One region of the Cupriavidus sp. KK10 genome, then DNA from elsewhere that is predicted to be linked to it. Evidence: predicted binding sites of a transcription regulator. Region 1 holds the regulator's gene; the other holds the start of a gene.
The links. The regulator HrcA, encoded in region 1, represses chaperone genes, less so after heat shock. The targets are predictions, from matches to a motif close to TTAGCACTCNNNNNNNNNGAGTGCTAA.
Positions count from the first base shown of each region.

Region 2: rpoH (RNA polymerase sigma factor RpoH) is a predicted target of HrcA. The motif match lies at 1,499-1,525, and genes of this name have one in related genera.

Region 1 is NZ_CP073677.1:1,151,138-1,156,181, reverse strand. Features, by position in the region: gene KB879_RS05650 (hypothetical protein) at 1-11, shown strand, start outside; gene KB879_RS05645 (RNA-binding S4 domain-containing protein) at 79-474, opposite strand; gene hemH (ferrochelatase) at 471-1,586, opposite strand; gene hrcA (heat-inducible transcriptional repressor HrcA) at 1,693-2,727, opposite strand; gene KB879_RS05630 (NAD kinase) at 2,830-3,747, shown strand; gene recN (DNA repair protein RecN) at 3,814-5,044, shown strand, end outside.
Region 2 is NZ_CP073677.1:410,759-415,802, forward strand. Features, by position in the region: gene KB879_RS02140 (SCO family protein) at 1-389, shown strand, start outside; gene rpoH (RNA polymerase sigma factor RpoH) at 496-1,392, opposite strand; gene KB879_RS02150 (pirin family protein) at 1,762-2,637, shown strand; gene ybiB (DNA-binding protein YbiB) at 2,657-3,649, opposite strand; gene KB879_RS02160 (ABC transporter ATP-binding protein) at 3,745-4,548, opposite strand; gene ntrB (nitrate ABC transporter permease) at 4,567-5,044, opposite strand, start outside.

The DNA.
Region 1 (5,044 bases):
CGCAGGAATAAGCGCCACCTGACCCTGTGCCCACTGCGCGGCGGCACCGGAGCTTCCCGGTGCCGCCGCGTTGTCATTTCAGCTCTTTAGGTGGTCGATGCGGCGCCGGTCCCGCTTGGTCGGGCGCCCCTGGATCTGCGCGGACGGCTCCGGCTGCAGGCGCCGGCGTTCGGCATCGGCCAGCCGGCGGGACTGGCTTTCGGCACTTTCCTCGTACAGCGTCTGCGCCACCGGCGCCGGCCCGCGCGCCGGGGCGATGCCCATCACCACCAGTTCCCAGCGCTGCTGGTGCGCTTCCAGCACCACCATGTCGCCGGGCTTCACCTCGCGCGAGTTCTTGCATGGCTGGCCGTTCACGGTCACCTTGCCGCGCTCCACCGCTTCGGCCGCCAGCGAGCGCGTCTTGAAGAAGCGCGCGCACCACAGCCATTTGTCAATGCGCTGGCGCGCATCCGGCGCAAAGTCGACATTCATGCCGCCGCTCCCCGGGTCTGGGCGCGCGTGCGCCGTGCTTCCAGTTCGTGCGGATGCGGCGTGGCCAGCGGCCAGCCCTGCAGGTGCTGCAGCGCGATCTCGGCCATGGCCGCGACCCACGGATCGGCATCATTCAGGCACGGGATGAAGTGGAAATCCTTGCCGCCCGCGACCTTGAACTCGGTCTGCCCTTCCATGGCGATTTCCTCCAGGGTCTCGATGCAGTCGGCCGGAAAGCCCGGGCAGAAGACGTCGACCCGGCCCGCGCCGACCTTGCCCAGCTCGGCCAGCGTCGGCGCGGTGTACGGCTGCAGCCATTCCGCCTTGCCAAAACGGGACTGGAACGTCACCTGATACTGGCCCGGCTGCAGGCCCAGCGCCTCGCCCAGCAGCCGGCCGGTCTTCAGGCATTCGCAGTGATAGGGGTCGCCCAGCTCCAGCGTGCGCCGCGGCACGCCGTGGAACGACAGGATCAGCTTGTCGCCGCGGGCAAAGTCCGGCATGCCGTGCCGCGCCCAATAGGCGCCGACCTGCTGGTGCAGCGCCGAGATATAGGCCGGGTGGTCATGGAAATGCTTGACCAGCCGCAGCTCGGGCTGGTTGCGCCACTGGCCCAGCACCCGGAACACCTCGTCGAAGGCCGTGGCCGTGGTGGTGCCCGAGTACTGCGGATACATCGGCAGCACCAGCACCTGCTCGCAGCCCTGCCGGCGCAGCGCCTCCAGCACCGAGGCGATCGACGGGTTGCCGTAGCGCATTGCGCACGCGACCGTCACTTCATGGCCATGCTGGTTCAGCAGCCGCTGCAGCGCATGGGCCTGGCGCTCGCTGTAGACCAGCAGCGGCGAGCCCGTCATATGGGCCTCGCGCAGCCAGATCGATTCATACTTCAGCGCCGAGGCGCGCGATCGCAGCGGCAGGATCACCCCATGCAACAGCGGCAGCCAGGCCACGCGCGGGATCTCGACCACGCGCGGGTCGGACAGGAATTCCTTCAGGTAGCGCCCCACCTCCTTGGGCGTGGGTGCGTCCGGGGTGCCCAGGTTGACCAGCAGGATCGCCGTGCGCGGCGCGTGGCCGTGCTGGTAGGCCGGTTCGGGAGAAAACGTCATGTCGCTTCCGGGTTGGCACGGTGCCGGGATGGCGCCGGTGCGGCGCACCGGCGATTGCCGCGCTCGGTAGGAATGGAACTGCTTGTCAGACCAGCCAGTCTTTGCACTAGTTCTGGCTCAGGGCGCTGGACAGCAAGCGCGCGGTGATGTCGACGATGGGGATCACGCGCTCATACGCCATGCGCGTGGGGCCGATCACGCCAAGCGTGCCGACGATCTGGCCGTCAACCTCGTACGGGGCGGTGATGACCGCCATGTCTTCGATCGGCACCAGCCGGCTTTCGCCGCCGATAAAGATCTGCACGCCCTGCGCATGGCTGGACACGTCCAGCAGCTGCAACAGGCTGGTCTTGTGCTCAAACACGTCGAACAGGCGCCGCAGCTTGTCCATGCTGGAGGCCAGGTCTTCCACTTCCAGCAGCTTGCGCTCGCCGCTGATAAAGACGTGGTCGTCGTCCTCGTCCTCGGCGACGCTGCCGGCCTCGACCGCGGCCTGCATCAGCTGCGACATGTCGCGGCGCAGGTCCTGCAGTTCCACCCGCAGGTGGCCGCGCACCGTGTCGAAGCTCATGCCGGCATAGTGCGAGTTGAAGAAGTTGGCCGCCTCGATCAGCTGGGCCGGCGTGTATGACAGCTCGGTCTGGATGATGCGGTTCTGCACGTCGCCCTCGGGGCTGACGATGATCAGCAGGATGCGCTTGTCCGACAGCCGCATGAATTCGATCTGCCGGAACGCCTGCGCGCGGCGCGGCGTCATCACCACGCCGGCGAAGTGCGACAGGTTGGACAGCGTGCGCGCCGCCGCCGTGATCATGCGCTGCGGCCCCAGTTGCTGGCCGCCGAGCTGGTCCTGGATCTGGCCGGTCAGCTCGGCCAGGTCGGCGTTGCGCTCCAGCGGCTTGGCCGTCAGCATCGAATCGACGAACAGCCGGTAGCCGCGCGGGGTCGGGATACGGCCGGCCGAGGTGTGCGGGCTGGCAATAAAGCCCATTTCCTCCAGATCGGACATCACATTGCGAATCGTCGCAGGCGACAGGTCCAGCCCCGAGTACTTCGACAGGGTGCGGGAACCGACCGGCTGCCCTTCGGCAATATAGCGCTCGATCAGGGTCTTGAGCAGCGTTTTGGAGCGTTCATCCATGATGCCCCGATTTTACGCAAGTTTTGGACCTTCTGGCGGGCGGCCCGGGCCGCCCGCCCGCGCCTGCTGACAACCGTCATGGCGGTATGGTCTAATCCACGCATGTCCGCCCCCCCGAAAGCCAGCGCCGTGCGCACTTCGTTCAAGACCGTCGCCCTGGTGGGCCGGTACTCCACTGCCGGCATCGAAGGGCCGCTGGAGGAGATCGCCTCTTATATCCTGCGCAACGGGCAGGACGTGGTGTTCGAGCGCGAAACCGCGCTGGCCACCGGGCTAACCGGCTACCCTGCCCTGTCCGCCGAGGAGATCGGCCGGCAGGCCGACGTGGCCGTGGTGCTGGGCGGCGACGGCACGCTGCTGGGCATCGCCCGCCAGCTGGCCGGCTACGACGTGCCGCTGATCGGCGTCAACCACGGGCGGCTGGGCTTCATGACCGACATCGCGCTGGAAGACGCGCACACCGTGCTGCCCGACATGCTCGACGGCCGGTACGAGGCCGAGACCCGCCTGCTGCTGGAATCGCGCGTGGTGCGCGACGACATGGACATCTTCTCCGCGCTGGCCCTGAACGACGTGGTGGTGAACCGCTCGGGCATCTCCGGCATGGTCGAGCTGGCGGTGTCGGTGGACGGCCATTTCATGTACAACCAGCGCTCGGACGGGCTGATCGTGTCGACCACCACCGGGTCCACCGCCTACGCGCTGTCCGCCGGCGGCCCGATCCTGCATCCGACGCTGTCGGGCGTGGTGCTGGTGCCGATCGCCCCGCACGCGCTGTCCAACCGCCCGATCGTGCTGCCGCACGACGCCGAGGTCACCATCGAGGTGGCCAGCGCGCGCGACGCCAGCGTCAACTTCGACATGCAGTCGCTGACCTCGCTGCTGCCGGGCGACCGCATCGTGGTGCGGCGCTCCGAAAAATCCATCAACCTGCTGCACCCGGTCGGCTACAACTACTACGCCACGCTGCGCAAGAAGCTGCACTGGCACGAGTATCCTTCCGAAGACAATCGCCTCTGAGCCAGTATCAAGCCGCCCCTCAAGCCTGAGCCCGAACCCATCGGACCGACTACCTTCCACGCCACGATGCTGCGCAGCCTGTCCATCCGCGATTTCGTCATCGTCGATACGCTCGACCTGGACTTCACCACTGGCTTCACCGTCTTCACCGGCGAGACCGGCGCCGGCAAATCCATCCTGATCGATGCCCTGGCGCTGGTGCTGGGCGAACGCGCCGATGCCGGCGTGGTGCGCGAAGGCGCCCCGCGCGCCAGCGTCAGCGCCACCTTCTCGACCCACCCGGCACTGGATGCCTGGCTGGCCGAGCGCGAGCTCAACAGCGAAGCGGAAGACGGCGTGCATACCGTGCTGCTGCGCCGCACGGTCGATGCCGGCGGCCGCAGCAAGGCCTTTATTAACGGCGCCGCCGCCACCCTGGCGCAGCTGCGCGAAGTCGGCGACCAGCTGGTCGACATCCACGGCCAGCACGCGCACCAGCTGCTGCTGCGCCCCGACGCGCAGCGGCTGCTGTTCGACGCCCACGCCGGCCTCACCCAGCAGGCCGGCGCCGTGGCCGAGGCCTGGCGCGCCTGGCGTGCCTGCGTGCGCCAGCGCGAGGCGGTAGAACACCAGTCGCGCGAGATGCAGCTCGAACGAGAACGGCTGGAATGGCAGGTCGGCGAACTGGACAAGCTCAACCCGCAGCCGGGCGAATGGGAAGAGATCCAGTCCGAGTACAACCGGCTGTCGCATGCCGCCGGCCTGATCGACGGCAGCCGCGCCGCGCTCGACGCACTGTCCGAGGCCGACGGCTCGGTGCTGTCGGCGCTGAATACCATCGTGCACAAGCTGCAGCAGCTTGCCGATGTCGATCCCGCGCTGCGCGACGTGCTGGCCGCGCTCGAGCCTGCGCAGATGCAGGCCGAGGAAGCCGCGCACTCGCTCATGCGCTATGTCGACCGGCTCGAACTCGATCCCGAGCGGCTGCAGGCCGTGGACGAACGCATGCAGGCGCTGCACGCCACCGCGCGCAAGTACCGCCTGCCGCCCGAGCAACTGCCCGACGAGCTGGTGGCCCGCCGCCAGCAGCTGGACGACCTGCAGGCCGCGCAGGACCTGAACAAGGTGATGGCGCGCGAGGCCGCGGCCAAGGCCGCCTACCTGACCCTGGCACAGCATCTCAGCCACGCCCGCAAGCAGGCCGCGCAGGCGCTGTCCGCCGCGGTCACCGACGCCATGCAGGGCCTGTCGATGGCCGGCGGCAGCTTTGTCGCCGCACTCAATGCGCTCGACGAAGGCCAGAGCCATGGACTGGAGC
Region 2 (5,044 bases), 740 kb from region 1:
ACACCCACTGCCCGGACGTGTGCCCGACCACGATGGCCGAACTGAAGGCGGTGATGGAGAAACTGGGCCCGGACGCCGACCGCGTGCAGGTGCTGTTCGTCACGGTCGATCCGGAACGCGACACGCAGGCGCTGCTGGCCCAGTACGTGCCGGCCTTCGATGCGCGCTTCCTGGGGTTGCGCCCGGCCGACGAAGCCGCACTGCAGAAGGTGACCAAGGACTTCAAGGTGTTCTATGCCAAGGTGCCGGGCAGCTCCCCGAGCAACTACACGGTGGACCACTCCGCGGGCAGCTATGTGTTCGATCCGGAGGGCAAGCTGCGGCTGTTCATCCGCCACGGCCAGGGTCCGGATCCGATCGCGCACGACCTGAAACAGCTGCTGTCGTGATGTGAAAGGGAGGGAAGGGGTGCGGCATAACGTCGCACTTGTCCCCTCGCGGGCAACAAAAAGGCCGGTCCAGTGGACCGGCCTTTTGCATGGCTGGGGGAGCGGGTCAGGCGAACGCCTGCAGCGCCCCCTTCATCTTCTTCATGGCCGCGGCCTCGATCTGGCGGATGCGCTCGGCCGAGACGCCGAACTCGTCAGCCAGCTCATGCAGCGTGGAGCCGCCCGAGCCATCGTCCTCGACGTGCAGCCAGCGCGCCTCGATGATGCGGCGGCTGCGTTCGTCCAGCTTGGCCAACGCCTCTTCCAGACCCTCGACCTGCATGCGGTCGTGGCGCTTGGCTTCCAGCACGCGGGTGGGCTCGTTGTGGTTGTCCGCCAGGTAGGCGATGGGGGCGAATTCCTCTTCGCCGTCGTCGATCTGGCCTTCCAGCGCCAGGTCGCCGCCCGACAGGCGGGTTTCCATCTCCATCACTTCTTCGGGCTTGACGTTCAGCTCGCGCGCCACGGCCTCGACCTGCTCCGGCGTGAACGTGTGTGCGCCCTGCTTGTGGCTGCGCAGGTTGAAGAACAGCTTGCGCTGGGCCTTGGTGGTGGCCACCTTGACCATGCGCCAGTTCTTCAGCACGTATTCGTGGATCTCGGCCTTGATCCAGTGCATCGCGTACGACACCAGGCGCACGCCCTGGTCGGGGTCGAAGCGCTTGACCGCCTTCATCAGGCCGATATTGCCTTCCTGGATCAGGTCGGCGTGGGGCAGGCCGTAGCCCAGGTACTGGCGGGCAATCGACACCACCAGGCGCAGGTGGGACATCACCATCTGGCGGGCAGCATCAACGGAGTCGTGGTCGCGGAGCTCGCGCGCCAGGCGCTGCTCTTCCTCCGCGGTCAACAACGGAATCCGGTGGACAGCCTGGATATAGCTGTCGAGGTTGCCAACGGTGGCCGGGAAGGTCAGCGCAAAGCTGCCCGTGCTCCGGGGTGCCGTCGGCAGACGGTTATTCAGGGTTTGGTCGGCAGACAAGACTGCGTTCACTCAATGGCTCCTTTCGCATCCGGCGGTTCGGTTGCCGGTGTGCCGCGCCTCTTGGTCGGCGGCACTGCAACACATATTAGCACTCAGGCCGGGTGAGTGCTAATTGGAGTCCCGATGGCAGTGATAGTTCCACTCGATTGCTCTTGCGGATAGCATAGCTACTTACCGCTTCGAGCGGCGGAAACGATACCCACGGTTCGGCGCACAGGATATTAGAGCGGCGCGGGGCACGGGGGTTCTGCCCGCTGCTGCAATGATTTGTTGCAGCAGCGGCTACACTCGACCCACCTGCGGCGCGCTGGCATCCTTGCGAGCCTCTCTCATTCCACCGGAGGAGTTATGTCTGCTATCGAACACTTGCTCAAGCCGCATGTGCGCGACCTGGGCGATTTTACCGTGCGCCGGCTGTTGCCCGCCGCCGCTACCCAGACCGTCGGGCCGTTTATTTTCTTCGACCATATGGGGCCGGTGCAGCTGCCGCCGGGCGCCGGCGCTGATGTGCGTCCGCATCCCCATATCGGGCTGGCCACGGTCACCTACCTGTTCGAGGGCGAGATCATCCACCGCGACAGCCTGGGCAGCGACCAGGCGATCCGCCCAGGCGACGTCAACTGGATGACCGCCGGGCGCGGCATCGTGCACTCGGAACGCTCGCCCGAGCATGTGCGCCCCGCCGGGGCCCGGCTGCACGGCATCCAGACCTGGGTGGCACTGCCGCAGGAGCATGAGGGTGCCGAGCCGTCGTTCTTCCACCATCCCGCTGCCACGCTGCCGCAGATCGAGCGGCCGGGCGTGCGCATGGTGGTGATTGCGGGCGATGCCTTTGGCCAGGTCTCTCCGGTCAAGGTCTTCAGCCGCACCCTGTATGTGGCGATCGAGCTGGATGCGGGCGCGAGCGTGGAGATCCCGGCCGAGCATGCCGAACGGGGCGTCTATCCGGTGGATGGCGCGGTGGCGCTCGACGGCGAGCCGCTGCCGGCCGAGCATATGGTGGTGCTCACGCCGGGCCAGCCCGCGACGCTGACGGCCACGGCGCCGTCGCGCGTGATGCTGCTGGGCGGCGACCCGACCGACGGGCACCGCTTTATCTACTGGAATTTCGTTGCCAGCAGCAAGGTGGCGATCGAGGCTGCCGCCCAGCGCTGGGAGGACGATCAGTTCCCGCACGTGCCGGGCGAGACCGAGCGCATCCCGCTGCCTCCGCGCAAGGCCTGACAGCGGTCCCGGGGCTGGCTCAGACCGGGCTGGCCCAGGTCACGTGGGTGCCTTGCCGCAGGCATTCGCGGATGGCATCGACCTGGATCGCGATCGGTGCCGGCACCGGCACCGCGCCGTCCAGCACGCGCCGGATCCAGGCCACGGTCTGGCCGGCGTCGCTGCCGGGCGGCAGTTCAGGTACTTCGGCCAGTGAACCCACGGCCGGATCGACCAGCGTCTGCTGGTGCCCCTCATGCAGCCAGTCGATGCGGCTGGTGCGGCGCGCATCGGCCACCACTTCGCCCTCGGTGCCGCGTGCCAGCAGCACGTTGGCGGGCTCATGCGAGAAGTAGTCGGTCAGCGTCTCGCGGTATTCGGGGTGGGTGTAGCTGTACAGGCGCAACCCTTCCGCGGGCGAATGCTCGCCCACCGGCTGCAGCATCTTGGCCACCGTATGCGCCGAATTGCGCAGGCCGATCACGGTGCGCCGCTCCAGCAGCTGCGACAGCCCGGGCGACAGCACATCCACCGGCAACACCGCGAGCGGCCCGAGGTCGCTGCCCTCGCGCAGCCGTGCCGAGGCCTCGTCGGTCGTCGCGCACAAGGGCACGCCCAGGGCCTCGAACAGCGTCATGCTAGTCACGCGGCCATTGAACAGGCGCGTGCCGTGCACCAGCACGGGGACATCTTCGCGCGCCAGCAGCAGCGCCAGCAGCGGCACCAGGTTGGGTTGCTTGCGCGCGCCGTTGTAGCTGGGGATCACCACCACCTGCCGGTCAGGCGGCGCCGGCAGCGGCTGGCAGTGCGCATGGGCGGCTTCCAGCATGCCCGCCAGCTCGTGCGGGGCCTCGCCCTTGATGCGGTAGGCCATCAGGATGGCGCCAAGCTCCAGGTCGGAGACGCGCCCGGCCAGCATGGCGTCGAACAGGGCCTGCGCGTCTTCGCGGGGCAGCGCGCGCGCGCCGTTGACGCCGCGGCCGATCTCCTTGATATAGCGGGCAGCAGGGAAGGACGTGGCTGGCGTGGTCATGGCGGCGTGGGGGTAGTCTGTTCTGGGTTCATGATAGCGGAGCCAGGCCGCCGCGCCCACCGCCGCCGGTCACCGCGCATCGCCTCCTGAGGACACTACGCGGCTTCCTGCAGCGCCGGGTTGCGCTGCTTGCGGTAGAGGAAGTCCAGCACCGCGGTGCGGCAGGCGTGATAGGCCTTGTCATCGGCCAGCGCGACGCGGTCGCGCGGGCGCGGCAGGCCCACCTTCAGGATCTCGCCGATGGTGGCGGCCGGGCCATTGGTCATCATCACGATGCGGTCGGCCAGCAGCACGGCCTCGTCGACGTCGTGGGTCACCATCACCACCGTGCTGCGAGTGCGCGCCACGATCTTGATCAGCTCGTCCTGCAGGTGCGCGCGCGTGAGCGCATCGAGCGCGCCGAAGGGCTCGTCCATCAGCAGCACCTTGGGCGCCATCGCCAGCGCGCGGGCAATGCCCACGCGCTGCTTCATGCCGCCGGAGATTTCATGCGGGTACTTGTTCTCGGCGTGCGTCAGGCCCACCAGCGCCAGCGTGTCATGCGTGCGCGCCTTGAGCTGTGGCTTGCTCTCGTTGGCGGCGAAGACGCGCTCCACGCCCAGGTAGACGTTCTCGAAGCACGTCAGCCACGGCAGCAGCGAATGGTTCTGGAACACCACCGCGCGCTCTGGCCCCGGCCCGGCGATCTCGCGCCCGGCGCAGATCAGCGCGCCGGTGGTGGGCGTGGCCAGTCCCGCGACCAGGTTCAGCAGTGTGGACTTGCCGCAGCCGGAATGGCCGATCAGCGTGATGAACTCGCCCTCGGCGATCTGCAGGTTGATATCGCGCAGGGCGACGAACGGGCCCTTGCGGGTCTTGAAGGTCTGGCCGACGTTTTCGATGCTGACGAACTTGTCCATGGCGATTCTCCCCGCGTATCAGTTGGTGCCGTAGCTGAAGCGCCGGGCCAGCGCCAGCAGCGCGTGCTCGAGCAGCAGCCCGATGATGCCGATCACGAAGATCGCGATCACGATGTGCTCGACCTTCAGGTTGTTCCATTCGTCCCACAGCCAGAAGCCGATGCCGGTGCCGCCGGTCAGCATCTCGGCCGCGACAATCACCAGCCACGCGGTGCCGATCGACAGCCGCACGCCGGTCAGCATGTAGGGCAGCACTGCGGGGAACAGCACCCGCGTGAATACCTTCCATTCCGACAGGTCCAGCACGCGCGCCACGTTCAGGTAGTCCTGCGGCACGCGCGTGACGCCCACCGCGGTGTTGATCACCATCGGCCAGATTGAGCAGATAAAGATCGCCCAGATCGCGGCCGGGTTGGCGGCCTTGAACAGCAGCAGGCCGATCGGCAGCCACGCCAGCGGCGAGACCGGGCGCAGCAGGCTGATCACCGGCGCGGTC